2 regions of the Anaerosporomusa subterranea genome follow, and region 1 is predicted to be linked to the other one. Evidence: a T-box and tRNA genes for the amino acid it is inferred to sense, from the RefSeq annotation. Region 1 holds a T-box; the other holds one or more tRNA genes.
The links. The T-box of region 1 lies ahead of leuS (leucine--tRNA ligase). A T-box ahead of a tRNA ligase gene usually reads a tRNA of that ligase, here a tRNA-Leu.
Positions count from the first base shown of each region.

Region 1 (15,567 bases):
CAGAGGCAAAACCCAAGACTCGCTAACAGTTGCCAATGCAGGTGATATCGTTGTAGTAGCTAAACTGCAGGACACAGTGACCGGTGATACCCTCTGTGACAAAGATAAGCCGATTTTGTTCGATCCCATTGCCTATCCTAAGCCCATGTTTACAATGAGTATCGAAGCTAAAAATAAAGGTGACGAGGATAAACTGGGTAATGCACTGTTCCGGATGCAAGATGAAGACGCTACCTTCCGAGTAGAAAAGAATACTGAGACCTTTCAACTACTGGTGAGTGGTCTTAGCGATATGCATCTTGATGTTATTACCGAACGGATGAAGCGGAAATTCGGCGTTGACGTTAAACTGAGCGATCCGAAGATTCCTTTCCGCGAGACTGCTCGCACTAGTGTAAAAGTTGAATACAAACATAAAAAGCAAAGCGGCGGTCACGGTCAATACGGCCATGTTTGGCTGCAAATTGACCCGCTTCCGGCAGGTAGTGGTTTTGAATTTACCGAAAATATCTTCGGCGGCGCTGTTCCACGGCAATACTTCCCAGCTGTCGAAAAAGGCGTTCGTGACGCCATGGTTAACGGTGTATTAGCCGGGTACCCGCTGACTGACTTCAAAGTTACACTAGTTGACGGTTCCTATCATGATGTCGATTCATCCGAAATGGCATTCAAAATTGCCGCTTCTAGCGCGCTGAAGAAAGGTGTTCTTCAAGCAAAGCCGGTTCTCCTGGAGCCGATTTATAGCTTGGAAGTGACTGTGCCTGAAGGCAGTATGGGTGATATTATCGGTGACTTCAACAGTCGTCGTGGCCGCATTCTCGGCATGGAACCCATTGGTAATGGTCTTGGTGTAGTTCGGGCACATGCTCCGTTGGCGGAAGTCTTCCGGTATTCGATCGACCTGCGCTCGCTAACCCAGGGGAGAGGCAGTTTTGATATGGGCTTTGATCATTATGAAGATGTGCCGCAACGCATCGCTGATACGATCATTGCAGCTCATAAGAAAGAGAAAGAAGACGAGGAATAGAGAAGACTTCGAATTGGAGGTTGGGTGATGACCCGTATATGGGCTAAGTTGATTCTGCTCACCGTAGTGCTTTCTCTGCTGACGAATATCTGCTTTGCAGCCAGTCTCAGCGGTGAAAAAAACTGGCAGGTCCCTATACTGGGTATATTTCGTGCGCCACAAGAATTTATGGCAGCCGAATTCCCTGATGTAAAAAAAATCATCGATTCGCAAAAAGTCAAATTGGATTCAAAATTAGAACTGCCAATGGCTAATGCGGAAGATAAATTAAAACCTGATCGGGTGGATTTTGCCGCCTACCAGTTGACCATGAATGACGGTCAGGCGTATCATTTGGCTTGGCTTGTTGCTGTTCGTGATCGAGTGGCCTTAGACCCGCAAACGTTGGCCTATTTTGACAACCCACTGAATATTGAACAACGAGTTGCGGCAGTGATGATGCAAGACAAACTACACCAGAATCTAGATACCATGCAATACACAGACCCTACGACAGGCATGGGATTGAAGGTGCTGGATTTTGATCAGTTTGACTTAGGTAACATCAGCGGCAAACAAGCCTATGCAGGTGGGGTCCGCTTCCTAATCAACTATCAGGACTTCTTGTTTCCCCTTTACGCGCGGTGTTGGATATTTAATGCCGGCGGCTATGGGACGGCAGTCCTGTTAGTGACAACCGACAGTGAACGGGCTTTTTGGACGCCGGTATTGAATTCTATGATGTCGACTTTACGACCGCTGCCGCCAGTCATAAGCAGCAAGTAAACACAAAAAGGACTTCCATGTAAGTGGGAGTCCTTTTTCGCAATAGTAGAGAATATATAAGTTCGTGAAGCAGACGAGGTTACGTCTTCACAGAGGAAACAGAGGTTGGGTTTTAAGTTATTTCGCAACCTTGTGCCCGCAATCCGGGCAGAATTTAGCGTCTGGGTTCATTTTCGTGCCACACTCAGAGCAATGTAAAACGGTTTGAATTTTTGTTCCACACTCTGGACAGAATTTAACGTTGGCTGGCAGGGCGGCTTCACAGTTTGGGCAAGTGGCGCGAATGGGCGTGCGCCATTCTTTTACATCGAGCTTTTTATCTTCCTCCGCCATCGCGGCGTGAGCCCATACTTCTTCAACAGAACGATTAGCTTGGGCTGCGGCCATCTCTACACCGAGATCAGGCGCACATTCTTTACAGAGTCCCTTTTTCATGTTCCAGCAATTTTTGCGGCAAACCCATCTGATACAATGCGGGCATTGGATAAATTCAGGTTTAACTTCCGTAACAGCAGCGCGAAAGGCTTGATCACGCGATTGCTGCCAAGAAGATGAGCGGACTCGTTCTGACACATCGCGCGCAGTGCCAAAAATACCACCAAAGATCGTGCTAGCCGTGCCCAATAGATCAGAAACTGTACCTGTCATCGAAGCCTGGAATTCTGTGCGGAAGGTTGTACCGCAGCGATCACAATAGAATTCGAATTGAAAACCGCGCTCAGTGCTGAGGTCATCATAGTTGCGAACAAATTCAAGTTTTTCAACCATATGACTAGCCCCCCTAAAGATTGCCATTCTTTTTCACAGACTATTCGCCGTCCAGGGCAGAAATCCTGCCGGTATCTGTTAGGATTCGTCGCAGAGTAAAGTTACTTGCATCACAGGCAACTAATAGAAAGGCTGCACTGTTGCGCATGCCCGCAGGGCCGGACTTTGCCGCTTCGCCATGCAAGTGTCCATACACACAGACCTGGACGCAAAATTCATCAAGCAGTTCGGTAAAACCAGTTTGCCTGAGCTTTGCATCAGTTGGAGGATAATGCAGCATGACAATAATTTTTGAAAAACCAGCCAGACGCGCCGCCTCTAACGATAGACGTAATCTACTTAACTCGCGTTGATAAATGGGTTGATCCTCTTCGCTAAAATCCTTATCTCCCGGACATGACCAACCGCGCGAACCACAGATAGCCCAATCGCCGGCTGAAACGAAGCTGTTTTGCAAAAAGGTTAGCTTGCCGTCCACTGCCTTAGACATTTTACTAACCGTTTGCCACCAATAATCATGATTACCTCGAACTAGTATTTTGCGTCCGGGCATTGCCATGATTTCGGACAAATCAACAAAGGCCTCTTCCCAGCGCATGCCCCATGAAATGTCGCCTGCCAACAAGACTACATCATCTTCAGAAACTTTTATCAGCCAGTCTGTTTTGATTTTTTCCCAGTGATTTTGCCAATGATTTCCGAAAATATTCATGGGCTTAGTCGGTGGAGTGCCTGAAAGATGGAGGTCAGCAATAGCATATATATTCATTGGAAAAAATTCCTCTCGCCAAATCTTCTGCTTCTATACTACAGAATTTTTCCATCTACTGCAAGTCCAACGGAATTACACAGGATAATCTTGAAACATGGCGAATAGGAAAAGTATTAGAGTGGGGGAAAGGACGGATCAATATGCGGATTCAAGCAGAATGGAACGGAAAAATGAAATTTACCGGCGTCGGACAGAACGGTCAAACCGTCCTGATGGACGCCGGCCGAGACGCTGGCGGGGAAGGGGAAGGCATTCGGCCAATGGAGATGATCTTACTAGGGTTGGCTGGCTGTACCGGTATTGATATTGCCATGATTCTAGGCAAGATGCGTGAACCACTTGAATCCTTCAGCATGGAGGTGGAAGGTGATCGACGCGAAACAGAACCGAAAAGCTTTACCGAGATTCGCATTTTGTACCGTCTGCGGGGTGAACTCCGACCAGCTAACGTGGAGCGAGCCATACGGTTGAGTAAAGAAAAGTACTGCTCAGTATCTGATGGACTTAAAGCGACTATACCCTTTGCCTATGAGTTAAATGGAGTCCGCTATCCGAAAACCGGCTACATGAGCTAGCTCTGCTTGAGCCAGGCGGAAAGCTCAGTGAGTATTTGGCTGCGGGCGGCTTCTACTTCTGAGCCGTGCCATTGCTGGCCACTGTCGTCATCTGTCCAACTGTCTGGACCGGCCGCGCTTGAGGCGAGATTTTCCTTAGCTGCAGCCAAGATACTGTCATACATGCTTTGTTTCAGTGTCTTGCGACTAGCGCGAGCACCTGCTTTCTCAATTGTCTTGACACTGATCCCTTCGTCGGATTGGAAAATATCTATTTGGCTTAAATGCTTGCCGGCCCGCCCCGCTTTCTGTACCGCTTCTTGCGCCGCAGCGATTGCTTTTTCGCGCGGTATAGCGTCGTCGTGGATAGCTATTCGAACATTGCCGATAATCAATTTGTACATGATACACCTCCTCAGATGGTACAGTTTATGCTTGTTTTCCTGTATGCTAGAACTCCATGGTGCTGATGTTCTCTCTTCTGCTATAGATTGACTTTTTCCGCTTCCGGGTTTATACTAGTAGCGAAAATCCTACGATGCAGAGTAGTAAGCGGTTCGATGGCGGCACAGAAAATTGGCGGTTCGATGCGAGCCAATGCGCCCAGACGCCCAACTCGCTGCTGAGGAGCGTCTGTGATACAGACGTCGTCTGGCCGTCGTTACCGGTTTCAAGCGGGCGGCTCAGCCGCCAAACAGGGTGGTACCGCGAGAAGGAAATCTCGTCCCTGGCAGATTGCCGGGGGCGTTTTTTTACACATTTAGCTTTATATTGAACGTACATAGGGGGATAATCATGAACGAAAAGTACATGCCGAAAGACATTGAAACCAAATGGCAGACAGTTTGGTCCCAGGAAAAGGCATTTTCCTGTGAGATGAACCGTCAGAAGCCAGAATACTACGTACTTGAAATGTTCCCATATCCATCCGGCAATCTGCATATGGGCCATGTCCGCAACTACTCAATTGGTGACGTCATCGCTCGCTTCAAGCGAATGAAGGGCTACAATGTGCTGCATCCGATGGGGTGGGATTCCTTTGGCATGCCTGCGGAAAATGCCGCAATTAAGCATGGAATTCATCCCTCGAAATGGACCTGGGAAAATATCACTAACATGCGCCGCCAACAGCAAGAATTAGGGCTTTCCTATGACTGGGATCGTGAAGTGGCAACTTGCCACCCTGATTATTACCGTTGGACGCAGTGGCTTTTCCTATTAATGTACAATCGCGGCTTAGCGTATAAGAAAAAAGCTGCTGTTAACTGGTGCAATGAGTGCAACACCGTGCTTGCCAATGAACAAGTCATTGATGGACAGTGCTGGCGCTGCGATTCGGTTGTCGTAAAAAAAGAATTGGAACAATGGTTCCTGCGGATAACTGATTATGCGGACAGGCTCTTGGCCGACCTGAGTGAGCTTAGCGGCTGGCCCGAGCGCGTAAAGACAATGCAGGAAAATTGGATTGGCCGTAGCGTTGGCGCCGAGTTTTCCTTCAGGCTGGCGGAAGGAGAAGGCGAAATACCGGTGTATACCACCCGTCAAGACACGGTATTTGGTGTCACATATATCGTGCTTGCGCCAGAGCATCCACTGGTAGAAACGTTAATTGCCGGCAAAGAGACAGAGGCCCCGGTTCGCAGTTTTGTCGAGCGGGTTAGAAACCTTAGTGAAATTAATCGTACATCAACCGATACTGAAAAAGAAGGCATGTTCACTGGTGCCTACGCTTTACATCCGTTTACCGACGAAAAGGTGCCCATCTGGGTTGCCAACTATGTATTATTTGAATACGGTACCGGCGCGGTCATGGGCGTGCCTGCTCATGATGAGCGTGACTGGCAGTTCGCGACTAAGTATGGCCTAGAGAAAAAACTAGTTATCCAACCGGAAGGCCAATCACTGAGCATTGAAACTATGGATGGCGCGTATGATGGCGCCGGCGTCATGGTAGATTCAGGTGAATTTACCGGTAAAGATAATGAAGTCGGCAAAGAAGCGATTGCTGACTCGTTTGAAAAGAAAGGTATTGGCAAGCGGCGTGTTAACTACCGGTTGCGCGACTGGCTAATCTCTCGTCAGCGCTACTGGGGTGCGCCGATTCCTATCATCTATTGTCCCGACTGCGGTGCTGTACCAGTTCCGGAAAAAGACTTGCCTGTCATGCTGCCCGAAGATGTGTCGTTTGACACAGGCTCGGTATCACCGCTGGCTAAGACTGAAAGCTTTGTGAAGTGCCAATGCCCGGTTTGCGGCAAAGACGCTAGACGTGAAACGGATACGATGGATACCTTCATTTGTTCATCCTGGTATTTTATCCGCTATACCAGTCCGGATTGCGTGACTGGGCCGTTCGACACGCAGAAGGCAAATTATTGGATGCCTGTGGATCAATATATTGGCGGAATTGAACATGCAATTTTACACCTTTTGTATTCCCGCTTCTTTACGAAGGTGCTGAAAGATGCTGGTTTAATCAATGTGAACGAACCGTTTAAGAATCTCTTAACTCAAGGCATGGTCATCAAAGATGGCGCCAAGATGTCGAAGTCCAAAGGCAATGTGGTCTCGCCGGAGGAGATCGTCCAGAAGTATGGTGCTGACACTGCCCGTCTGTTTATCTTATTCGCAGCGCCGCCTGAGCGCGACCTGGAATGGAGCGACCAAGGCGTTGAAGGCTCTTATCGTTTTCTAAATCGCTTGTGGCGCATCGTAGCCCATTACGCTCCACAGATGGGGACAACGAAAAACCTTGATCCTGCTCAATTGACTAAAGACGAAAAAGAATTGCGCCGTATTCTGCATGTCACGATTAAGAGAGTGGCTGAAGATATTGAAGGGCGATTCAATTTCAACACCGCCATCAGCGCGATCATGGAACTGGTCAACGCCATGTACCATCTAAAGGATCAAACTGCCAATGCAGATTCCGCCATGATGCGGGAAACCGTTTCGGCATTACTTCGGATGATGGCGGCGTTTGCTCCCCATATAACCGAAGAACTGTGGCATGAGGCAGGCTTTGCTGGCAGCGTCCATAATCAAGCCTGGCCAAACTTCGACCCTGAAGCTGTGAAGGTGGATGAAGTCGAGGTTGTACTGCAAATCAATGGCAAAGTCAGAGATAAGATCTTGGCGCCTTTCGGTATTGGTGCTCAGGAACTGGAAAAACTCGCTCTTAGTCAGGAAAAAGTACAATCCCTCATTGCTGGCAAACAAGTGGTTAAAGTGATTTGCGTTCCGCAACGTCTGGTCAACATTGTAGTCAAATAGATAAGATTTATTAGGCGTCTGGTGAAAAGCCAGACGCCTTTTTTCGCAAAACTCCTATTTTTTTTTACAGGAAAATGCTGATCGGTGGCGAATACTAACACCACTATAACCTGGGAGGCAGACTATGGAGCAACCGCAAAAGCGACAATACCTTCTTTTGGTCATAATTATGGCTGCAGTCTTAGCCGGCGGTTTTTACATTTGGCAGCAACAAAGCCAATCCGCGGCTGTAGCCGTCGCCCCATCTGCACCAACAGTTACAACCGGCTCGGCAACAGCAGGGGCGGACATTGTGGTTTATGTGAGCGGCTTCGTGGTCCGGCCTGGTGTATATAAACTGTCTGGTGAGCTTCGGGTGGTCGATTTTATAAACGCAGCCGGCGGTTTTGCTGCTGGCGCTAACGCCTCAGCTGTTAACCTAGCTCAAAAACTGACCGATGGTATGCAAGTCCATGTCCCAGGTAATCTGTCACCGACTACTTCCGGGGGACAGACCACCGGAAAAGTTAATCTTAACAACGCTGATAAAAAACAGATGGAATCGCTTCCAGGAATCGGACCTGCCCTAGCTGACCGCATACTAGAATACCGCGCTACGCAGGGTGGTTTTAAGACGGTTGACGAGTTGAAGAAGGTATCAGGCATTGGGGATGTAAAATATAATTCGATCAAGGATAAGGTCTCATTATAACATGGTGGGAGAGACTGAATGGGAAATTTTCCCGAACGAATGAGGCTGACTGCTGCGGGAACCAGCCTTCATGCGGTGGATGCTTATAGGCGCGAGGAGTAGTAATTTATCTCTAAAGAGTCTGTTGAAAAATACCCATATGCACTTCATCAAAGTTGGCGAGATCTCAGCGCACCCGCGGCCTCGCAGTCTCTGCTGTCTGGCGTCTGAATATTTTTTACAGACTCCGGGCATTATTTTTCCGTAAAAAGCTGAGGTGAGTTCATGGTTCCTATTGCTCTCAACTATACTAGCGGTGTTCCCATTTACGTTCAGATAAAAGAAGCGTATAGGAACGCAGTCTTAGCCGGTGCATTTCCCCAAGGGACACAATTGCCGACCGTTCGGCAGTTAGCAGTACAGCTAAAAATAAATGCTAACACTGTTAGCCGAGCCTACGCGGAGCTTGAACGCGAAGGAGTCCTTTCGCGTCACCAAGGAAAGGGTACATTTGTTACCTTATCAAAGGATATCGATTACGATAAATTGAAGACCCTTGAGCAAAGGGTGAAAGAACTACTTGAGGAAGCCCATAGGTTAGGATTTACCCGCGACGACATTTTCGCAATTATTGATTCTCTTGTACCTCGCGATGTGAAGGAGTGCAATGATGAAAAAAGTAGCATTTAGTGAAATGGATACACAAATACCTGTCCGTCCTTCGCGAAGAATCAATTTACTTCCTTACTTGTTGTTTTTTATATTTATACTGATAAACTTCACAATTTTTGAAATATGGCCATATCAGATTGTCGCCTATATTGGCCTTCTAATCGGACTATTACTTAGCATGTCATTAAAAGTTGCCAATGAGTGGGAAAAGGCAGTTGTGCTGCGGCTAGGTAAATTTCGCGGGTTAAAGGGACCGGGGCATTTCTGGGTCATTCCCATCATTGATAGTGTTGCATATTGGGTCGACCAGCGAATTGTCGCCACTCCCTTTTTGGCTGAGCAGACGCTAACAAAAGACACGGTTCCTGTGAACGTTGATGCGATTTTATTCTGGATGGTTTGGGACCCGGAAAAGGCTGCCTTGGAGGTGGAAAATTACCGAGAGGCAGTAGCGTGGATTGCACAAACGGCTTTACGTGATGTTGTGGGCCGATCGATGTTATCCGATATTCTTTCCGGGCGCGAGCAACTTGATAAGGTACTGCAGGACGTCATTGATACAAGAACAGAGCCATGGGGAATTACCGTACAATCGGTTGAGATACGGGATGTAGTCATTCCGGCGAACCTTCAGGATGCAATGAGTCGAGAGGCGCAAGCTGAACGCGAAAGACGGGCGAGGATCATCCTCGGTACAGCGGAGACGGAAATTGCTCAGCGATTTGCCGAGGCATCGAAGGTCTATGAAAACAATCCTATTGCGCTGCAATTGCGGGCAATGAACATCTTATACGAAGGATTGAAGGAACGTGGTGGCCTGATAGTAACTCCTAGCGGCGTTGCTGACTCGTTAAATATAGGTTCACTCGCCTTGTCGCAGCAAATGGCTTCAGAAAAAGTGCAATGTAATTCAACGAATGATTCGCAAGCAAAAGCGTAGCTTGCAAGTTCTAAAACAGCCGTCACATGATGGCTGTTTTTGCTTGAGAAATTTATAACAAATTTCTGACATTGCTTAGTAAATAGCAGGAATTTCCTAACCAATGTATAATTTAATATTAAATGTATTAATGAATTAATACACTGTGTCTCTTATCGAATGGATTAGCGGGGAGGGGCGTCAGAAGATGATAACCAGGCGGTCATTTCTAAAGTTGTCAGGCGCAGTAGCTGCGAGTTTATCGGTTGCTTCAATGTTTCCAGACATAGCGACTTGGGCTGCTGGCGGCAAAGTGGAGGGCAAGGCTGATTTTGTACGCAGCTTTTGCGAAATGTGCACATCACGTTGCCCAATTCAGGCAAAGGTTGTGGACGGAAAAGCCGTTTTAGTCAGCGGGAACCCTGATTGGGGTGCCACTGGCGGCACACTCTGCGCTCGCGGGGTGTCAGGACAGTCACAATTATATGATCCGCAACGGATTCAAAAGCCCTTAATTCGCGTTGGTGAGCGCGGGGAGGGTAAATGGAAAGAAGTCAGTTATGAAGAAGCCTACGACTATATTGCTAAGCAGATGCAGGGAATTAAGGAGAAGTACGGTCCTGAGGCGATGGCTTTTGGCTGCCGAAAAGGACCTCACATGTCTTACCTATATACGTTTGCTAAAGCGTACGGATCGCCGAATACCCACAACCACGAATCTACCTGCCCGTTAGCCAGGACGGTGGGGCTTGAAGTTACGTTCGGAACAGCAGGCTTAGGTCTAGACTATGGTAATTGCAAATATATCGTGTCACTGGGTCGCAACTATTTTGAAGGGATTAATGTGGCACAGGTGCGCGGTGTGATGAACTGTATCAACAAGGGCGGTAAACTGGTGTCCATTGACCCCCGTTACTCGCTAACCTCGGCCAAAGCGCACGAATGGCTACCTATTAAGCCGGGAACAGATCTTGCATTAGTTCTTGCCTTAAATCATGTCTTCATTCGTGATGGCCTCTATGATAAAGACTTCATTACCAAGTACACCGAAGGATTTGAAGCCGTCAAGGCCAGTGTGACATCATATACCCCGGCTTGGGCGGAAAAGGAAACAGGCATTAAGGCGGCCGATATTGAACGAATTGCAAAAGAAATGGCTGCGGTAAAACCGAAAGCTATCCTTGACTGGGGTTGGCGTACAACGTTCACACCGGAGGAGTTCGAATTACGCCGTGCGATTATTATTGGCAATATGCTGCTTGGCAACCTGGAGGTGCCTGGCGGATCGTTCTTCAGCAAAGGTCCTGGTTTTATTAATGGTCTGGTCGGCAAACCAGTTGTTCAAGGGATTGCCGGCTTCAAGACTCCGCCATTTCCGAAACCTGCAAAACCGAGAGTTGATGGCGCTGGCGTAAAAGGACATCCCATGGAGCTGGCTCCTGCCGGCGACGGTATTGCCCAAGCGGTGCCGGAATCCATCCTGACTGAAAAACCCTACCCGATCAAGGGCTACTTTGCCTATCGGTATAATCCTGTTGTTACCATGCCGCAAACCAACCGAGTCATTGAAGCCATGAAGAAGCTTGACCTGCTGGTTGTTTGTGACATCTATATGTCAGATACTGCGATGTTTGCTGATGTTGTGCTACCAGAAAGCACTTATTTAGAGCGGGATGAAGGTTTCAACGATTATTCCGGTGGTGTACCAGCGTTTACATTACGGCAACAGGTCGTTAAACCAGTCTATAATACACGTGCACACTGGCAGATTTTCAAAGAGCTTTCTGAGAAGATGGGACTTGGCGCCTATTTCCCCTATACAAACATTGATGACATTCGCTTAACGCAAATGGGCGGAAAACAGGATCTGGTCAAAATGGGTAAGGAAAAAGGTTTTGTCAATTTTGGCATGAAACCGCTATTCTTGCGAGATAAGAATTCGGTGGCAGAATTCGTTAAACAATTCCCTGATGCACAATCATTAGTCAATGAGCAAGGATACATCGATAAATATCTGACCAACCTCAAAACCCCATCCAAGAAAATCGAACTAATGTCGCAGGTGGCGCAAAACGTTTTTGGACGCGGCGTGCCTGTCTACAGGCCGATCCAGATCGCTGAATCAGGACAGCAACTATTCATTCAAGGCAAGACTGGACTCCATACCAATGGACATACGCATAATGTGCCATGGCTGCACGAATTGATGCCTGAAAACCGACTCTGGATGCATCCCGAAACAGCGAGTAAGCTGGGCGTGAAGACGGATGATCTGGTAGAAATGGCATCAACGGTCGGCAAACAGCAGGTTAAAGCGTACATAACAGAAGGGGTCCGGCCGGATACAGTCTTCTGTTATATGGGGTTTGGCCGTGTCTCTCCTGGCCTGAAGCGAGCCTATAAGAAAGGTGTCAATTCCAATCTGATGATACCAACTTCCACCGTTCCGGTTTGCGGGATAACACTCCAGACAGCCGGTGTGACTTTGAAAAAGGTGTAAGGGGGATAATAATGGCAACGCAAAAACGTTATGGGATGCTATATGATTCCAACAAGTGCATCGGCTGTCAGGCTTGCAGCACGGCCTGCCGCGCGGAAAATAAAGTGCCTGATAAGGTATCAAGACTTCAAGTCTGGATTGAGGGCCCTAAAGGGAAATACCCTGATCTAATTACCGACTTCCACCGTAAATCGTGCGTCATGTGTGATTCTGCACCCTGTGTGCCCGTATGTCCTACCGGCGCATCGTATACGACCTCAGACGGTGTAACTCTCGTCAATGAAAAGTTCTGCGTTGGCTGTAAATACTGTATTGCAGCCTGTCCGTATCAGGCAAGGTTTCTGAATCCAGAGACTGGCGCTGCGGATAAGTGTACCTTCTGCCATGAAACACGAGTGTCAAGAGGGCAAAAACCTGCGTGTGTATCGATTTGTCCTACTGGTGCCCTCATATTTGGTGATATGAATGATTCGAAAAGCGATATTAGCTTGGCTCTCAAGAGTCAGCGGGCAGTTAAACCTAAGGAGCATTTGGGGCTCAAGCCCAAAGTTGTCACTGTTCCAAACTGGAGAGGGGGTGACGCGTGATGTGGGAAAACATTTGGGGGAACACATCACAGTATACGGAGATTGTCTGGCCTTGGCCGATAGCAGTGTATCTGTTTCTAGCCGGACTCAGTGCCGGCGCTTTGATGACAGCGATCATGGTAAAATGGCGCAGCGGGAATGAGGCGGCGCCTTGGGACGGACTGATCAAAGCCGGTGCGCTGATTGCGCCGCCAGCAATAATACTCGGTACGGCTTTGCTGGTATTCGACCTGGGCAAGCCACTAACATTTTGGTATCTGCTTGTGTACTATAACTTTAAGTCAGTCATGTCAATCGGCACCCTATTGCTTTCGGTGTATAGCCCATTAACCATACTGTTCTTTGCCATTATCTTCAAGAAGGAATTGTTGCGGGAGAGCGCCACAGCTTGGTTTTTCAAACCACTTCTCCCCATCGTTGAATGGTTTGAACGCTTGGGCGTGAACTTTGAGAAAGTGTTAGTCGCCATGGCAATCGGTGTAGGGATATACACGGGTTTTCTCATCTCCGCGATAATCGGGAAGCCTCTCTTCAATACACCAATTCTACCAATGCTATTTTTGATCTCCGGCATTTCCGCCGGTATCGCTGCAAACATCTTAATCGGACTTACTATGTTTAAAGGATCTGTTAGTGAAGATGACCTTAACTATTTGCTGGCGCTTGACCTGAAAGTTGTTCCCTTCGAATTGTTTTGCTTATTCTTGATGTTTATCGGTTTCTATTTTGCAGGGGGCAATACATCCGCTATTGCAATCCAAGCACTTACTACAGGCTTTTGGGCTAGAGTTTTCTGGATTGGCGTGGTTGGAGTCGGATTAATGCTCCCCTTGATAGTTGCAGTTTCGTCTTTACACGGACAAAGCTATAAGCTGAGTACGGTATTGCTTAATTCCATCCTTGCATTAGGGGGCGTGGTATTACTACGTTTTTATATCCTGTACGCAGGCCAAATATTCTTCTGATTACTATTCAGAGCGCGGCCAAACAAGCCGCGGAAGAGTGGGGGATTGCCGTAGAGTTCGACCTTAGAGAAATATGTAATATGTCATGAACTCACCGGCGCTCCCAATCGATGGTGCCAAAGTTACAGGGAAGTCAAAGCTATGTTGAAGTAAGGAGAGGAGAAGGTGCATGCGCACAGTGGCGTTATGCATCTCTTCCTCTATAGGGGCAGTTGGGAAGGCCAGTACTCCGCCTTTAACGGATGGCGCAGAGTTGGGCATTGCACTTGTCGATATAAGTTGCGAGATTGAAATGGCAATTAACGAAAAAGCGAGGCGAAATGATGTCTGAGGTAGATACGAATGAGAGTGACTCAGATCATATGCAGACGACTGAACCAGTAACGATGTCGCTGGTTGATCATCTGCAGGAGTTGCGTCAACGTTTGATCAAGTCGGTTCTAGCGGTGGCAGTCGGTGCTAGTGCTAGCTATCTCTATGCTGCAGAAATGGTGTCCCTGCTTACCGCGCCAGCAGGTAAGTTATATTATATGAATCCCGCGGAGGCTTTCTTTGCTTATCTAAAGGTTTCGGTAGTTGCTGGATTTCTGCTAGCGCTGCCTGTGGTTCTCTATCAGGCATGGGCATTTACCGTTCCTGCGTTGGTAAACAAGGAACGCAAGGCGTCGCTATTTTTGGTTCCATCTTCGGTGGTCTTATTTTTTGCTGGATTAGGGTTTTCGTATTTTTTCGTCTTGCCAGCAGGTATAAAATTCTTTATGGGATATGCGTCTGATGTCTTGCAACCGATGTTCTCACTGGGGCAGTACCTGTCTTTTGTAATTTCATTTGTGCTCCCATTTGGATTTATCTTTGAGTTGCCCTTATTCATCCTAGTGCTAGCTCAGTTTGGTATTATTAGTTCGCAACTTTTAATACGTAAACGTAAAATTGTCCTATTATTGGCGTTTGTAATCGGCGGTGTTGTTTCGCCCACGCCGGATGTGGTATCCCAAATTATGATGGCACTGCCTTTGCTGGTGCTGTATGAGATAAGTCTGTGGATTGTGAAATGCATAATGAAAAGGTAATGTCAGAGAAATTACGGACAAAAACTAGTGGATTTAGCAATACTCCGAAAAGAAGATAATTGCGATAATTAAGTCCATTCGGATTGTAGCAGAATTGTGGAACCGGAGATGATAATGGTGGGAATCATAGACGGGCATGGAAGAAATATCAGTTATTTGCGGGTTTCTGTGACGGACAGATGCAACTTTCGCTGTTCTTACTGCATGCCTAATGGACACGTATCGTGGTTCCCTAAGGACGAAGTCCTCAGTTATGAAGAGATATTACAGATTATTCGTGTTGCAGTGAATGCAGGCATTTCTAAAGTACGGCTAACTGGCGGGGAACCCTTAGTACGGCAGGGAATCATCCAGTTCGTTGCCGACATTAAAAAAATCGCGGGTGTTCGCGATTTATCGATGACGACTAATGGCAGCTTGCTTAGTGAGTTTGCTATGCCATTAAAAAGAGCAGGGTTGGATCGGGTTAATATCAGTCTGGATACTTTACGCAAAGATCGTTTTTCGCAGATATCGGGTCGCAATATGTTCGGTGAAGTTATAAAGGGGATAGAAAGTGCGAAACAGGTTGGATTTGAACCAATCAAGCTAAATATGGTTGTCATGAACGGAATCAATACTGATGAATTAATTGATTTCGCTCGTATTTCAATAGATAAACCATTTGAAGTTCGTTTTATTGAGTATATGCCTGTTCACTCAAGAGGAAGAGACTTGTTGTTTCCTACTAGTCGGATCAAGGAAATTATCAATGCAGCAGGGTGGGGTAAGCTAGTGGAGCAGCCGTCTGGTGATGGGCCGGCAACGATATTCCGGTTTTCTAAAGGTAGAGGCAGCATAGGGTTTATATCGGCCATTACCGACCATTTTTGCAATCATTGTAATAGAATTCGCCTTACTGCAGATGGCCGACTTAAGTTGTGTCTGTTGTCTAACGCGGAGGTTGATATAAAGGGCATGTTACGCGTTGGTGTATCGGAAGCTGATTTAGAGAAGCTTTTAAGACGTAGCGTATGGCAGAAGCC
Region 1 is NZ_LSGP01000013.1:539,587-555,153, reverse strand. It holds gene fusA (elongation factor G) at 1-1,027, shown strand, start outside; gene AXX12_RS06390 (hypothetical protein) at 1,055-1,792, shown strand; gene AXX12_RS06385 (zinc ribbon domain-containing protein) at 1,910-2,560, opposite strand; gene AXX12_RS06380 (metallophosphoesterase) at 2,601-3,329, opposite strand; gene AXX12_RS06375 (OsmC family protein) at 3,473-3,907, shown strand; gene AXX12_RS06370 (hypothetical protein) at 3,904-4,290, opposite strand; T-box leader at 4,413-4,618, shown strand; gene leuS (leucine--tRNA ligase) at 4,682-7,159, shown strand; gene AXX12_RS06360 (ComEA family DNA-binding protein) at 7,284-7,850, shown strand; gene AXX12_RS06355 (GntR family transcriptional regulator) at 8,115-8,519, shown strand; gene AXX12_RS06350 (slipin family protein) at 8,497-9,441, shown strand; gene phsA (thiosulfate reductase PhsA) at 9,629-11,920, shown strand; gene AXX12_RS06340 (4Fe-4S dicluster domain-containing protein) at 11,932-12,507, shown strand; gene nrfD (NrfD/PsrC family molybdoenzyme membrane anchor subunit) at 12,507-13,472, shown strand; gene tatC (twin-arginine translocase subunit TatC) at 13,796-14,542, shown strand; gene moaA (GTP 3',8-cyclase MoaA) at 14,657-15,567, shown strand, end outside.

Region 2 (15,567 bases), on a different contig from region 1:
GAAAGGTCCAGTACCAGCGGCAAGATACTGTCAAAGTCCTCTTTACTATCGTCTATGCCTAAAGCGGCTTCCGCCTTGTACAACTCCAGTACAGGCGTCAATTCGGCCAGGTTGAGATAACCGCGGTCGAGTATCGCCTGACTGAGTGACAAATGGCGGGAACGCTGAGCCTGCAGAAGTTCTTCAACTTGAAAAGAATTCAAATAGCCCTTGCTGACAGCTAAATCGCCGAAACGCTGATCCATGGTTTTCTGCAGGTCATGTATTTCCCGCACCTCAACGGCGGTCATCCAGCCTTTGTCAATAGCCAGCACACCCAGCTTTACCCGTACAGAGGCTTCATCTTCAAAGACGCAACAGAGCTGTTCAGCGGTCAATAATCCTTTCTGCAGCAAAAATTGGCCAAAAAATTGATTGTACATGCTCATCACCTCTATTTGCGGATTGACAGGATAACCTGACTAATTTCCTCTTTGGTGTAGGGCTTCTGGATAAAGCTAAACGCGCCCAACCGCAAAGCCTGCTTTACATGGCTGGCTGTAGCAGCTGAGGACACCATAACAACCTTGGCTTGGCTATCACTCTCACGAATTGCCTGCAGCGCTTGAATCCCATCCATCTCTGGCATGACAATGTCTAAAAAAACTGCATGCGGCTTTTCCTGCCGATACAATTCAACCCCATGAAGCCCGTTTTTCGCTTCAAGCACTTCACAACCTAAATCTTCCAGCAAATCCTTTAGTTGTTTGCGAACCAAAATTGAATCATCGCAAACCAACACGGTTAATTGCCTGTCTTCCATTGGCACCATCCATTTCTCTCAATAATTGTATTACTTATGGATAGTTCTGTCATGTCCTGTTTTTTCCTGCTCAACAATACAATATAGGTGAAGATTTTACGCGAAAATAACAAAAAACCGTTAAGAAAAACAGCTGTTTGTTCTTTTTGGTGAACGGGGAAACGTTTATAGCGCAAAGATCGCAAAGCACGCAAAGTGCGCAAAGAGATAATTCTACCTCCGCTTCGCGCTAACGTACTTCTACTGTTATAGCCTTCTAGACGTTTTTAAAAAGAGCCCGTGCTAGTGCACGGACTCCTGTAGGATTATTGAAGTGGTAGGCTGTTACTTATCTCCTGCGGTTGGCGGCTTTGTTGAGGTTGTTGCTTTTGCGGCTGTTTCTCGGATCGGGGACTAGCGGCATAACGAATGTTCAAAAACTCTGCTAAGTCCGGTTCCACCGTGACGAGGTCGCTGCGATCAAGCTCTTGCAGCGAGTAGCGTCCAACCGCCTGAGCGGCTAGTTGCATTTCAAGCTTGCAAGAAGTCAGGAAGTTTGCCAAATGCCGGGCTGCGTTATCAATATCCAGCTTATCGGTCAATCTGCCCTGATAGAGAGCCATTTGAACAGGCGGCGCTTGCGGCATCGCCTTCACAACCTGAGCCTGCAGCGCAGCCATTAAGGCGATTGTGCCAATATAGACAGCATCTGCGCCTATTGCCAGCGCTTTCAAAAAGTGCCCTGGAGTGGTAATTCCGCCAGCCGCAATCACGCTGAATCGATCTCTTACACCCGCTTGCTCCAGCCAATCAATCGTACGGACAAGAGTATGCAGCGTCGGCAGTCCAACATTATCCTGTAAAGTAGGATTAGCAGTCGCCGTTCCTCCTTCCGAACCATCGACAACAATATAATCGGCTTCACTCTGAGCAATGACCGCAAGTTCGTATTCAATATAATCTGTTCCGGCAATCTTAACGCCGACGGGAACATCATATTCGGACTTCATCTTGTTAATCATGGTGATAATATCTTTGGGGGTAGACTTTCCTGGCATGCGAGCGTAAACTGTCGCATCCTGCCCAGGCTCTAAGTGCCAAGCTTCACGCAAGTGCTCTCCGATTTGATCAGACGTCATCGGTTCATCGACAGCCCCGCCCCAGGCACCTTGCCCTAATTGAATTTCAATCGCATCAAGCCGGCTGAGCTGCTCAGGTCCACTGAGCCAGCCGCCCCGATGGTACTGCCCGATCAGGAACTTTGCACTATCACGTTCCTCGTTAGTCACAGCCGATTCACCGGTATTTGTCGAGGTGCCTGCCATAGCGGCCCCCTTTGCCAAGGCCATTTTCATTTGCAAGCTAAGAGAGCCACCATAAGACATACCGGTAATCATGATCGGAATATCGAGGATCAGCGGTCTTTTCGCTTTCGGACCGATCATTGTCCTAGTATCGACCTGTGTGTAGTCTTCAATCGTTGTCGCAAACAGTTGCTTTGGATTTAATAGGATTTTATCCCAAGGCGAAAGCACAATCGGGCTGCCCAAGGGGCGCGACAATTCTTTGCCGCTTTCCGCCCGCATGCCAGCCTCCATTAAGGCCCGCGGGCTGAGCTTTTCAGCAACGGTAACCAACAAAAACGGATTATCAGGATAATCTTCAGTTAGCATTTTAGCCGTAGCTTCATCGAGCATCGGGTCCAACATCTTCATCGTTAACCAACTCATAAACATAGAACTCACCTCTCGTAATTCGTATCTAGCCATAGTATTTCTGAAAAGAGGCGAAATCATGAAACCAGTGCCAGATATTATTAAACCCCAACTAAGCATCCTATTTATTGGATTCAATCCCGGTCTGCGTTCCGCCGAAACCGGCAAACATTTTGCCGGTCATTCAAATCGTTTTTGGCGTCTGTTAACAGAGTCAGGACTAACACCACGCCAGCTTAAACCAGAAGAAGGCGACGAATTATTGTCCTTCGGCTATGGCATTACTAATATCGTGGCTCGCCCCAGCAAAGCAGCTTCCGAAATCAGTAAAGCAGAATATCTCGAAGGCGGCAAAGTCCTTAAGCGTAAACTAGCTACATATCGGCCAAAAGTCGCCTGTTATGCCGGTATCGGTGTGTATCGGGAGTTTGCTGCAAAAAAAGAAGTCGTTTGCGGCCTGCAACACGACAGTATTGTCCCCGGAATCGCCGATTTTGTTCTTCCCTCACCAAGCGGACTAAATAGAATTTCATTGGCCGATCAATTACATTGGTATTGTGAATTGCGAAAACTTACCATGAAATGACTGACCCAACATATCTGAGCAACCTTTTATAGTGATATGACGCCAGGTTCTATTCTCGTGATGATATAATAGATGACAAACTCAGCCATAGCCAACCATACAAGTCCTAGAGCGAAAAAGCGAGACATTACGTCTCGCTTTTTCTAATAGTCTTAGAACCTTCAAATTCGCTTTATACGCTGATTTGAACTTTCTACCTCATTTCCTCCACCATTGCTTGTTCGCCACGTTTAATGGCCTCTCTAACCATCATACCAACTTCCCTTGTAGTTACGTCACCCCAATGAGATGTTTGCATATAACCTTTTTACATGGCTTATTGGTCCAATAATAAAAACCTCCTAGCCTTTCTCCTTAAAGGGATGTTGGAGATGACCTGCTTTGCCGCAACCATGGGAAGAAGAGAATTATCGGAGCTTCCTCAAACCATTATATTGACGCGCTTGGTCTTTTTCCTGTGAGCTGCCTGTCTCTTTTCGGTTCTTTCCTCGATTTGTGCCTTGGCCTCCGCGTTTTTCCGGCGCGTAGCGACTTCCGCCGCCGCAATCCCGTATTGCACAGATTCTCGCAGGTCATGGTCAGCATCAGAGACATAGGTTTTATCCCCCTGGCTGCCGCCACTAAAGGCACCGATATAAGGCTCTCCCGGATGGCTAGCCTTACCGGCAGCAGACAAGAGTTTACTCATACTTCTATTTTCTAAGAGACGCTCGTGCTTGGCCAGCGCCCGTTCCCTGTCCCGCTCCTTTTTGGCAAACGCAGCCTCCCGCTCCAGTCTTTCCTCCTCCAGCCTTTTGGATATCTCATCATACATTTCCTGAGCAATCTGTTGATCGACTGCAGCCAATTCGTGGATCTCTTGTTTTATATCTCCTGCTTGCTGCTGGCCACCGTCCGTTTTACCGATGTCCGTTCTTTGCTGCAGTTTCTGTAAAAGATTTACACGCTGCTCCCGTAAGGCCGCCATATTATTTTTGGGCGTAAGGGTAGTCAACAAACTATTCAAGCCGGTTTGATCAATCGCCATACTCCCCACTCCATCCGTACTTCCATTACTTATTATATCGACAGTTTACTGGAGAAAATTAAGTAATATTACCAACACCATACACCCACTCCATATAGCACAAACCCCCGAAGCTCATTTTTTGAACTTCGAGGGTTTTCTCATTTATTCCGCATTCTGATGCGCCGCACCATTTACCTTTGCTTCCTTAGTTATGGCATCTTCGCCGCGTTTTATCGCTTCTCTTACCATTGAGCCAACTTCACCTGTCGTCACGTCGCTCCAATGAGATGTTTGTATATAACCTTTTTTGCTTTTTCTTCTCTGCTACATACTCAACGCGCCATAGAATTAACTTGCTTTTATTGGTATTCTCAGTGTCCAAAAAAGCAATACGGACGGTTCAATTCATTACTTTAATATTGCAACACGAGATATCTTATCAAGTAGATAAATATCTTCTACACTTTGCTTTTCAGGATTCATCACACCTTGATCTTTAATACACTTTTCAATAGCTTTCATTTCTGCAAGCTTCATCATTACTGTAGAATCATCTACCTTATCCTTTATTATTCCTATCAATGATAGCACAAAAGATAATTCATAGTTAAGTGGCAAAAAACCAGCGCTACCCAACATAAACTTTAAAAAACCACCATTTTTATTGCTTTGGATTTTACCAACTTCAAATAAAAGGTCGTTATATTCCTTTATTTTACTTTTACGTAGTTTTTCATCTGAATGACTCAGTCTAACCAAAAGATCCCGAAAGCCCCTTTGTGTATTATACTCATCTGCCAAAGAAGCAACTTTTGAAATTTTTATATTATGTTTACATTCAAATAACTTAAGAAAATCCTCATTGCTCTGGTGATAATAATTATTTATATTCTCTATATTATCTGAGTCATACCAATACAGTTTCAAAAAATCTCCTAATATATTAGAAATTCCCGCATCAGAATATTTTGTACCATCTTTCCCATCTTGCTGAAACGGGAAGTAAGTGGATTGCAATGCTGTTGCAATGTGTGTACTTAATGAATTGACAGTTAATTCAAATGAGATTTTCTCCTGCTCGTCGTAGTTCTTTATATTTTCGTAAATCACATTATTTATACCGAAATTACTCACTGCCATCGGGCTATTCTGATTCAAATAACGAAAGCTATCCGCCGTTGCAGTAATTGGCCAAGCTATCAGACGAGCTATATTTTGCAGAGTAAAGTCTCTCTGTTCCACACCTTTCATATATATATCTGACGCTATTTTGTATATCCCTGGTAAACGTTTTTCATATTGATATTTTGTTTCAGCCAAATAAGACGCCAGTAATGTATTTATACCACGTCTGCCAACAATAGCAGTTGGATTACATTTATATACTTCTAAAAGGAGATTTTTATCATACCTGGTTTCTAAATTAGGCAAAAACAAAATAACTTTTCCCATATCTACAAGTTCAATCAAGTCTGAAATAGTCATGTTTTGCTGTTCCAAAAAATTGATTAAATGTGCTTCAATGGGAAGTGCTATATACACCGTATCATATAATAATAATACATTACGCAAGTCGATATTATCGAAGACAGAAAAATCAAGAAAGCACTTTAACGAATCTCCTCTATAAAAATACAGATCATTTCTTATCATTTTGCCAGTATATATATCTTCAGCATGCTCAAACCAAAGATCAGCTTCGTTAATCATAAATGGAAGATCTTTATTTAGACTTAGTTGCATGACTTTAAAACTATCTTCTAATTGCTTAACCTTTTCATTTTCTGTGTTTGCCTTCGTAATATCATCTTTCAATAATTCCTTAAAATCATTATTTTCATATTTGATTGTTATCTTATCTGTGCCCAAATCTGAATTCAAAAGATAGCTTGTCATTATTTCTATTTGAGCTTCTTCGGTTTCCCTTGAAACCTCAATAAGGATTTCAAAGTCAATCCCTGTTCTCGGAATTGTAATATTAGAAATATCTACTGCGTAAAACTTGCTTCGTATGAAATTATCCAAATCACTTTTGGTCACACAGGTTGCATTAAATTCACTTACTACATTTGACAAAGGAATGTTATCTATCTTTTTTAGATATTTTGTTAGCCTTTGATCGGTCAGAACAACATTGGTCCCAATTTGCCTTATCGAATAATCGAAAGTCTTTGCCAATTCTTCGAAATCACCTTTGTAATTAGCACAATATATTACAAACCCAAATGTATCTATTTGATAGATTTCTGTTTCTAGTCCAATACATTCTACTCGTAGATTCAAATCATTTCTTCGTACTATACCTTCTTGCTTAATCATATATTGATTTCTCCATACTCAATAAATTAGGGCAACTTATTCCTTGGGGTTATCGACACTACCTTTATTTGCTATTTCTTATTTCGGATAAAATCACAAAACTCCTACCAAATTAATATATATTTTGCATTCTGATGCTACGCCACATTTGCTTTCGCTTCCTCGGCCATTGCCTATTCTTCAAAACATAACCTTTCCCGTATTCAGCCACCTTCATCATATTTGTCAAAAGAGAATATATAATATTTACCCGGAAACTATTCAGATTCAATAAAAATGAAGGGAATTTCAAAGCTATAGATAAGAAAGGATATAATCATATATAAGCGGAGGTTCTCTCCTATGACATCTTTTTTCGATGGAAATAACAGACTGGAAAATTATCGAATACAAGGCTTATTCGACTTTAGTAGAATTATGCGATATGATCCATATGAAGTAAATTTAGAATCATTGATTTATATCCAAGTACATGAAACAACACACTTTTGCTTAACAACTTCAACAATCTATGGAAATATACATTATATGATTGATCAACTATCGTGGAGAATACAAAGTAAAGCCATTCAATTCGATCATATATCTGAAGAACTTTTAAAAGCATCCCGACATGTACATGAAGCAGTCGCAACATTCTCTGAATACGCAACTATTAAGGCTTCTGAAAATGAAGAATTTTATCAAAATAAACTTAAGGAATTATTTAAGAACCGAGAATATTATAATTACGTGTGGCGATTAGTTAAGCCTTCCGCTCTCATTCGTAATACATCTTTGATAATGATTTGGCCATAATGTTTTCCCATACAAAAAGCCTCCTGTCATATTTATCCTACGACAGGAGGCCTGTTTTCTCAATGTCCGTTTTTAGGGATACAGTCTATAACTTCGGGGCATCTTTCGTTATTTTGCATTTTGATGAACTGCGCCATTTGCTTTAGCCTCTTCAGCCATTGCCTGTTCACCACGTCTGATAGCTTCTCTGACCATAGAACCAACTTCACCAGTGGTAACGTCATCCCAATTTCCATCTTCTACTTTCGCACCAAAACCAAGATCGTGCGCTAATTTATATTTTGTTTCTTCTGACATAACTTTTCCCATATACAGCCACCTCCAGTATTTATTTTTCGGAAGCCTGTGTATAGTATTGCCGTTATGACAAAAGCTATTCTGTTAAAAAAGGTTATTTAGATACATCTCACCAATCCCCGTCCTCTACCTTATGACCAAAGCCAAGATCATGAGCCAATTTATCCTTCGATGCTTGCGACATTACGCCTTCACCCATAAGTCATTCCCCCTCAAAAAAATATTTACTGATTTATAGATAATATTTATCAAAATGACGCAAATTATTCAGTTGGTCACTACTACCAAGAGGTTATTGAGAAACTACTTATGGGGGAGACGTCACGACAGATGAAGTGGGGCAATGGTGAGAGAAGCTAAAGACGCCGAGAGAAGATATTCCCAGATATACTTTGCTGGCAATATTCCTTTATATCTTTGCTTTAGCATCACGACCGGTTTGCGGCTTTGCTGTATTAAGTATAGGTGGAACTTTCCTGTTCTTGGCATAGAATCGGAAAAGGTAGTATCCGGTAACCGGAATCAGAGTAGCTGATTTGTGTAATCTGCCAGTGGGTAGCAACAGATTACCGTTTTATGTATTAGTGAGGCGAAAGAGGATAACGGGATTCTTTACAGAAATATATTGAGCCGCTAAGTCAGCAGACTTAGCGGCTTTGCTGTTAACATTTACAGCCAAGGTTAATCCCCGATTGGGTTTTCAATCAGCGTGGCAAAAACAAAATCGTGCGTATGGCCATCAGCCTCTTCGGTCGTCCCAGATACAAAATGCACATGCTTTCCATCACCTACATCAATATCTTCTTCTGTCTGAACGCAGATTTCGTGAAAATGGTTTTCAAAGAAGTCTGTCCTTGTCTTTATATTGTGTACATGATCATGATCGCCGCATGGGATAACTTCACGTGAAACCCCGGCAAAACGATGGTTGTGCGGATCTTCCTCCAGTTCCGCTAGCTTGGTGCTTCCTAAAAATTCATGCACATGAGTTTGCGACTCTTCTTCATGGCAAAAACAAGATCTGGTATCTTTTAGCATTGTTACCCTCCTTTCACTCTATATTCCATTGTATGTTACATAAACATGAACCGTTACATTTCATTCTATTATCAAAACCACACAAATTATTTTCAATAGGTACTACAGATACATCTCATTGGAGCGAGATTGCGACAGGTTAGATTGGTCTATGGTAAGAGCGGCTATTAAACGGACCGAACGTCGATGCCAAGGCGCAAGAAAGCGGTGCGGCCCATCAGCATGCTACAGATTAGCACAGACCCTGGAGCTTAACTCCAGGGTCTGTTTCATATAACGTCTCTATGTAAAGAAGCTTTTTTTATTTACGGCGTATAATTTTTTTATTTAGTGACACGACTATCTACTGAGTTATTCTAAAGCTGTAAGCTCCCACTCGGCGAGACGTTCGCATTTATGAAAGGACGAGTATGAAAAAGCTATTGCTTAAATCGTTGTTTGAGAAAGCAACAGGTGACTTTAGAGTCGTATACTGGGATGGCGAGGACGTCACTTATGGAAACGTCCCGCCAAAAATTAAAATAATTTTTAAAAAAGCACCGCCCCTGAATTTTGACTTCGCCGACCCAATGCTTTCTTTTGGAGAAGCCTATGTGGACGAAGTTTTTGACTTCGAAGGTGACCTAGGTGAAGTTATCCAGATTGTAGAACTAAATAAAAACATATTCACGGCCCATGGGCAAGGCAGTAAACTAGCATTAGCATTTAACACAATCAACAGCGCAACCAATCGATGGCAACAAAAAGAAAATATTAAGCATCATTACGATTTAGGAAATGATTTTTTCTCCCTATGGTTGGATGAGACTATGAGTTACTCCTGTGCTTATTTCAATACTATCGAAGACTCCTTGTTTCAAGCCCAAATGCAAAAGATCCACCATATTCTTAGGAAATTAAGCCTAAAACCAGGTGAGCGGCTCTTAGATATCGGGAGTGGATGGGGATGGCTTATCCTAACAGCAGCGCAAATGTACGGAGTCAACGCGCTAGGCCTTACCTTAAGTGAGGAACAGTTTAGCGCTACGCGAGAGCGAATTAGTAAGATGGGTTTAGCAGATAAAGTCGATGTCATGCTGATTAATTATCAGGACTTAGACGAAACCAAATATCAATTCGATAAAATAGTAAGTGTTGGTATGTTTGAACATGTGGGTAAAGAAAACCTACCTAAATATATGAAGAAAATAAATCGGCTACTGACGCCTGGAGGAGTTTCGCTGTTGCACACAATAACGGCAACAAAGGAAAAACCAGTAAACTCCTGGATGGAAAAATATATTTTTCCTGGTGGCTACGTCCCTTCCTTACGGGAAACTATGTGGCTTTTACCGGAATATGATTTTCACCTGCTGCATGTCGAAAGCTTACGTATGCATTACGCCGCAACCCTTGACCGTTGGTATATGAATTTTGGTAAACATATTGATGAAATTGAACAGAAATTTGGCAAACGCTTCGTAAGAATGTGGAGTATATATTTACGTGGCTGCGCTGCTTCTTTTCGGACGTCGGGCTTAAATATTCACCAATTGCTATTCTCCAAAGGTCTTAATAATAGTCTGCCATTAACATTTAATCATCTGTACACAGACCGGCTGGAAACTTTATCTTGACGTACTTTCCATAGTTAAAGCATTCTGCGGAAGCGGGGATCGACGATAAATCCAAAACCCGAAGTCTGATTAAACTTCGGGTTTTGTTACTTTAAGCACTTCATCGTGTGACACCAACCCCGTTATCGGAGCTACCCGAGTATGACAACAGACTGCCAAGAGATTTGTATTAGATCCTGATTGACGATGTGTGAATGCTACATAGATTGTTTAGGAACTTTAAGCAATTGTCCGGGTTGAATCTGTCCGTTATGATTGAGTTGATTCAACTGGCGAATCACTGAAACAACCTCGCGGATATCCTGGCGTTCTGCAGAGTGTTCGGCCGCGATCTTCCATACTGTATCTCCCGATCGAACCTGAATGACGGTTACTTGTGATTGGTCAGCTAAGGGATTAGCATGAACTATTCCTAGATAGAATACAATGGCAATCACTATACCAGTTATAATCTTCATTCAATACCACTACCTTTTCGGAACATATGTTCTTTGATTAGATAGTACATCACACATACGTTCGTGTCAAGTCCTGTTTGCGAACTCCTGTTTGTTTTTGTTATAATCCATGCTATAATAGCGATGAGGTGATGTATATGCCGGAATCATTAAGCGATAAACAAGAGAAGATCTTAGCGTATATCAAACAGAATGTTCGTGCAAAGGGATATCCGCCTTCTGTACGCGAAATTGGCAAAGCGGTGGGCCTCAGTTCAAGTTCCACTGTTCATGCTCATTTGGCAAAAATTGAGGCATTAGGCTTCATCCGGCGTGACCCCACCAAGCCAAGAGCAATCGAGATTATGGATGAATCTTCCTGGCGACAAAGAAACATGATCCCAGTTCCCCATATCGGCCGGGTTACTGCAGGCCAACCCATTTTAGCGGTCGAGAATGTCGAAGAAACTTTCCCGCTTCCTGCTGAGCTCATCGGTCGCGATGACAATGTGTTCATGTTGGACGTGCGCGGCGATAGCATGATTAATGCCGGTATTCTTGACGGTGATTACATTTTGGTCAGAGAGACTAGCACCGCCAATAATGGCGACATCATTGTCGCACTATTAGATGAAGAAGAAGCGACTGTAAAGAGATTTTACAAAGAAGGCGGACGTTACCGGCTGCAGCCAGAAAACGACACGATGGCACCAATATATGCGGATAAGGTGGATGTGGTTGGGAAGGTAGTTGGCCTATTCCGCCGCATGTAGTTTGGGATCGCTGATAGACCCCATCTGCGTTGTTGCTCCTGTGCGCGTTCGCTCTGCGTACCCCACTGTACGCGATCGCTGACGTGCTCGTCGCGCCTAGCATCTGGGGCCTCTGAGCGATCCCAAAGACGGCGCTTGTTGATAACCCCCATCTCGTAAGTAGCATCTAAGGGCTATCAACAAGCGCCGGGTTGAGTTATACATAGTTAAGTTGATACTACTAATTCGAATAAATAGAGCCTGAGCAATTCTTCAACATTGCTCAGGCTCTTTGTTATTTACTTACATAGGGGACATATTCAGCATCTCTGACCAGCACGTGTTCTGCGATCCAATCATACAAAAGACGGAACGTATCAAATGACATTGCGACTGAGTTAGTTGCAATGGTTTCGGTCATTGCCGCCACACGCTCGCGGAAAAGATTGTGTTCGCGGCAGTGTTCTGCCTATCCTTCCGGCTGCGCGCTATTATACACGACAACTGCAGGAAATAGTCGTATCATCCCATCTTTATATCTAGCATAATTGCCCTTTAGCACAGCCATAGTCCCCCGTGCCAAAGCTATCGCTTCCTCCTGCTCTGGCAGAAAGCGAAAACGCGCCCGGAAAACAGTATTCCGCTGATCAACTAATAATAGCGTTGCCTCTAAATAACCTTCAGAATTTCGCTCCACAACCTCAACCATGCCGACCATTTCTAGAACCTTGTCATGATATTTATCATCATAATATGAGGCATTGCCAGCGAATCGCTTTCCGAATTGGGTAACTTCGCCGGTTTCGTAGGGAGCTGTTTCGCTGAGATCAGTGACAGACGCAATCACTTTTCCCTTAGGTGGTGGAGTCCGCAAGCCATAAAAATAAGAGCCTGCGATCACCGCCGAGAAAGCCATCGCGATGATAAGCGTCACAAATACTACCCGCCGACTCAAAACAGGCCAGACAATTTCGGCATTGTGCTGAGGCGGTTCTTGCGTCAGCGCAGCAGTGATTGCAGACGGTGGATTGGAATCTACTATCGTTATCCGCTCCTCAATCAGTTGGTCTGAGACAACTGCCGTCCTAGGAGCAGACTCAGCTTGCGGCACAGTTTTCTCTGGTGTTGGCTTCACTTCGCTTAACCCGCCAGCAAAATGCGCTAACGCCAAGGCTTCCAGTTCTTCCTTTGTCAATAAAGGATATTCTGCCCGGGCTTGGCGCAGATAGGCAAGCAATTCCGCTTTAGTTGGCGCCATAAGAACCTCCGGCAATAGTTTAGCATTATCATTATTCTACAGAGTATTGCTGTTTTCCTCTGACTTTGGCATCCTACGCTATAATCTTCTACAACAGAGGGAAAACTGAGCTTAGGAGGTGATTGCTGATGGATAAAAAAACATGGGACCAGTCACATACCGTACAAAGCAATAAGGCACAAGAGCGGGAGCGAAAAACGGCAGGCTCGCCAACCTTAAAAACGCAAGGTCTTGAATTTAAAGATGTGAACAAAGAAACCAAATAAAGCAGACTTGATTCAGGTGGCGTTTAACTCGATCTGAATCCTAGCCGTACTTATCCAGGGACTTAGCCGCTCTTGCTCCTCTTTAGAAGTGGGAGTCTTAGAACGGCTTGGTCATCGGATAAAATCTTGAATAGTTGTTCTTGTGCTCGGGCATAGTATTAACGGAGGTGGACTGCCATGAAAACTCCAGGTGTTCAGTCAGTGTCCTCTTCTAAACGGAGGACAGTAATTGGTTCCTGACAGTTGCAATCGCACCCTACTCCAAGAACAAAGAGGAAGCTCACAGCTTCCTCTTTGTTCTGTTTATCGAGGTACGTGGTACACTGAACGCGAGTGACACTAGCGGCACAAAAGCACCTGTATTATTATACGATCATCATTTAGTGGCACTCGTGCGTTTAACGACTCTCGTGCTCCGTTTCTTTCGTCCTAAGGCTTAATTCACCTGGAACTTTATAATTTATAGCACAAAAAAACTAAGATTTACCATCGAAATCTCAGCTTTTGTATACCACATTTTTAAGGAGTAACTGGCTGGGGAGGAAGGATTTGAACCCTCGAATGTCGGAGTCAGAGTCCGATGCCTTAGCCAGCTTGGCGACTCCCCAATGTATAAAGCTAATGGTGCGGGCGAGAGGATTTGAACCTCCACGGGTCGCCCCGCCAGATCCTAAGTCTGGTGCGTCTGCCGTTCCGCCACGCCCGCATTTGATACCTTCATATATTAGCATAAGATTAAGCGAACGTCAACATCACACCGCTATTATCTAGCAAAGAGTGAGCATTATTTCGTCAAAGCTTGCCGCAGAACCTTAAGCAGCAGCCGATTTTGTTTCGGTTGTTTAATCGCCACTCGGATGAAAAAAGGCGAAAGTCCGGGATAATTACTGCAGTCACGGATTAATACTTTATTCTCCATCATCGCTTTTCGCAAATTTGTCGCCATCATTCCCGCACCTGTAATATCGATTAAGATAAAGTTAACTGTAGGGGGATAAACTTTTAAGCCAGGAATATCTGCTAACCCCTGATAAAAGAGGTTTATTTCGTCGGCAAGCAAGCGACGGCTTTGTTGACGGTAATCCGAGTCGTTAAGAGCAGTCACGCCTGCTATTTGCGCCAGACAATTTACATTCCAAGGGTCTTTTCCTAGGTGAAGCAGACCGGTCAGGTCTGGATTAGTCAGTGCAAAGCCCAGCCGTAAACCAGGCATAGCATAAAATTTAGTTAGTGAATGTAGGATAAATAGATTTGGGTATTTTCGCAAAAGGGGCCGACAGGTATACATGCTGTCCTCTGGCAAAAAGTCTAGGAAAGATTCATCAACCACGACCGTAACATTGCATTCCTTCGCTGCCGCCAATAGGGTCTCGATCTGTCTGTTCTCAACCAGCACGCCGGTTGGATTGTTAGGATTGCCCAAAAACACCATATCAACCGTAGGTAAAGCCGAAATTATTTCCTCGATTGCTACAGCAAAACCAGCCTCAGACTGCAAAAAGAAATATTCAATTTCTGCTCTGGCGGCGCGAGCTGCCCGTTCATATTCACTAAAAGCAGGCGCGGGAATTAAAACGCGTCTGGGCTTAATGACATGGCAAAGTACATAGAGTAGTTCCACTGCACCATTGCCAGCAGTAATCGTTTCAACCGGCACTCTGTAATGCTGACTGACCGCTTGTTTAAACATAGCAGCTTCTGTGTCAGGGTAATGAATAATGCTATCCAGCGACATCGCCAGAGCCTGTCGCACACTAGTGGGAATCCCCAAAGGATTAATGTTAGCGCTGAAATCAAGATACTCGCTAAGGTTGGCGCCTGTTTGCCGCGCAGCAGCATACAAGTTGCCTCCGTGTTCGAAGTGTTGCATTGTTACCCCTCCACTGTGGTCAATCCGCCTGAAATCATTTCTACTATTCGCCAATAAGTAATACCAGAACAGGCTGCCGACACAGTTTTTATACATGATGACATTTGTGATCGTTCACTGGCGGGAAAAAGTATCCCTAATACAGTGCCGCTATGCGCGGCATTCACTCCAACAGCACCGTACCGCTCGGCAATCTCAATTACCTTTTCTAAGCAAGGTTTATACAGTGTTGTTTGGTTGGCAACAGCGCTCAAGGTAGCGCCCCGGCCAATCATCTGGCTATCACCATAGCGTAGACCTTCTGTTACCAGTTCCACTGCTTGCTGCACCAGGCTTTCCTTAGCGGCATTTAAAGCAGCTAAATCGTCGCGCTGATTAAAACGTTGCGTGTTCACTTCGCCGCCAACATCAAAGACGGCAATATAAATAGTCGGTGGAGCCCCCAGCAACCGCCGGATGCTACCACTGACATGATCGAACATCACGATTCCCGGATAGAAGATTCCATCAGTCGGTTCAATTGCTAGCGCAATATCGGCAATTTCATCCGCAGTCAATACCCTGCCAAAATATTGGGCCGTAGCCTGACAGGCTGCAGCAATATCGGCGCTGCTCGAAGCCATCCCTTTGCCGATTGGTAGCTCAGATTTCGCGGCTATCGTTAACTCAGCCGCCGATTGTTGCAGATACGCTAGCGTCTTTTTTACTGCAGTCCTAGTTTTATCACCAATACTGCTTGTTTGCTGCTGACCAAAGCCAATCTCCACTGTGGAATAGACATTGATCGGACAGGTAATTAAGAAGTTTTGCCCGTTAATTGCTCCT
Region 2 is NZ_LSGP01000017.1:942,708-958,274, reverse strand. It holds gene AXX12_RS11945 (hypothetical protein) at 1-422, opposite strand, end outside; gene AXX12_RS11940 (response regulator transcription factor) at 434-802, opposite strand; gene AXX12_RS11935 (FMN-binding glutamate synthase family protein) at 1,108-2,517, opposite strand; gene AXX12_RS11930 (mismatch-specific DNA-glycosylase) at 2,576-3,082, shown strand; gene AXX12_RS11925 (hypothetical protein) at 3,504-4,109, opposite strand; gene AXX12_RS11915 (hypothetical protein) at 4,500-6,410, opposite strand; gene AXX12_RS11910 (hypothetical protein) at 6,753-7,208, shown strand; gene AXX12_RS11905 (small, acid-soluble spore protein, alpha/beta type) at 7,317-7,517, opposite strand; gene AXX12_RS11900 (YmaF family protein) at 8,187-8,543, opposite strand; gene AXX12_RS11895 (SAM-dependent methyltransferase) at 8,954-10,159, shown strand; gene AXX12_RS11890 (LysM peptidoglycan-binding domain-containing protein) at 10,357-10,617, opposite strand; gene lexA (transcriptional repressor LexA) at 10,749-11,369, shown strand; gene AXX12_RS11880 (OB-fold protein) at 11,818-12,606, opposite strand; gene AXX12_RS19360 (hypothetical protein) at 12,735-12,872, shown strand; tRNA gene AXX12_RS11875 (tRNA-Gln) at 13,404-13,480, opposite strand; tRNA gene AXX12_RS11870 (tRNA-Leu) at 13,495-13,578, opposite strand; gene cobD (threonine-phosphate decarboxylase CobD) at 13,657-14,742, opposite strand; gene AXX12_RS11860 (GHMP family kinase ATP-binding protein) at 14,745-15,567, opposite strand, start outside.
Region 2: it has a tRNA-Leu gene. The T-box ahead of leuS (leucine--tRNA ligase) is inferred to sense a tRNA for this amino acid. The anticodon was not compared.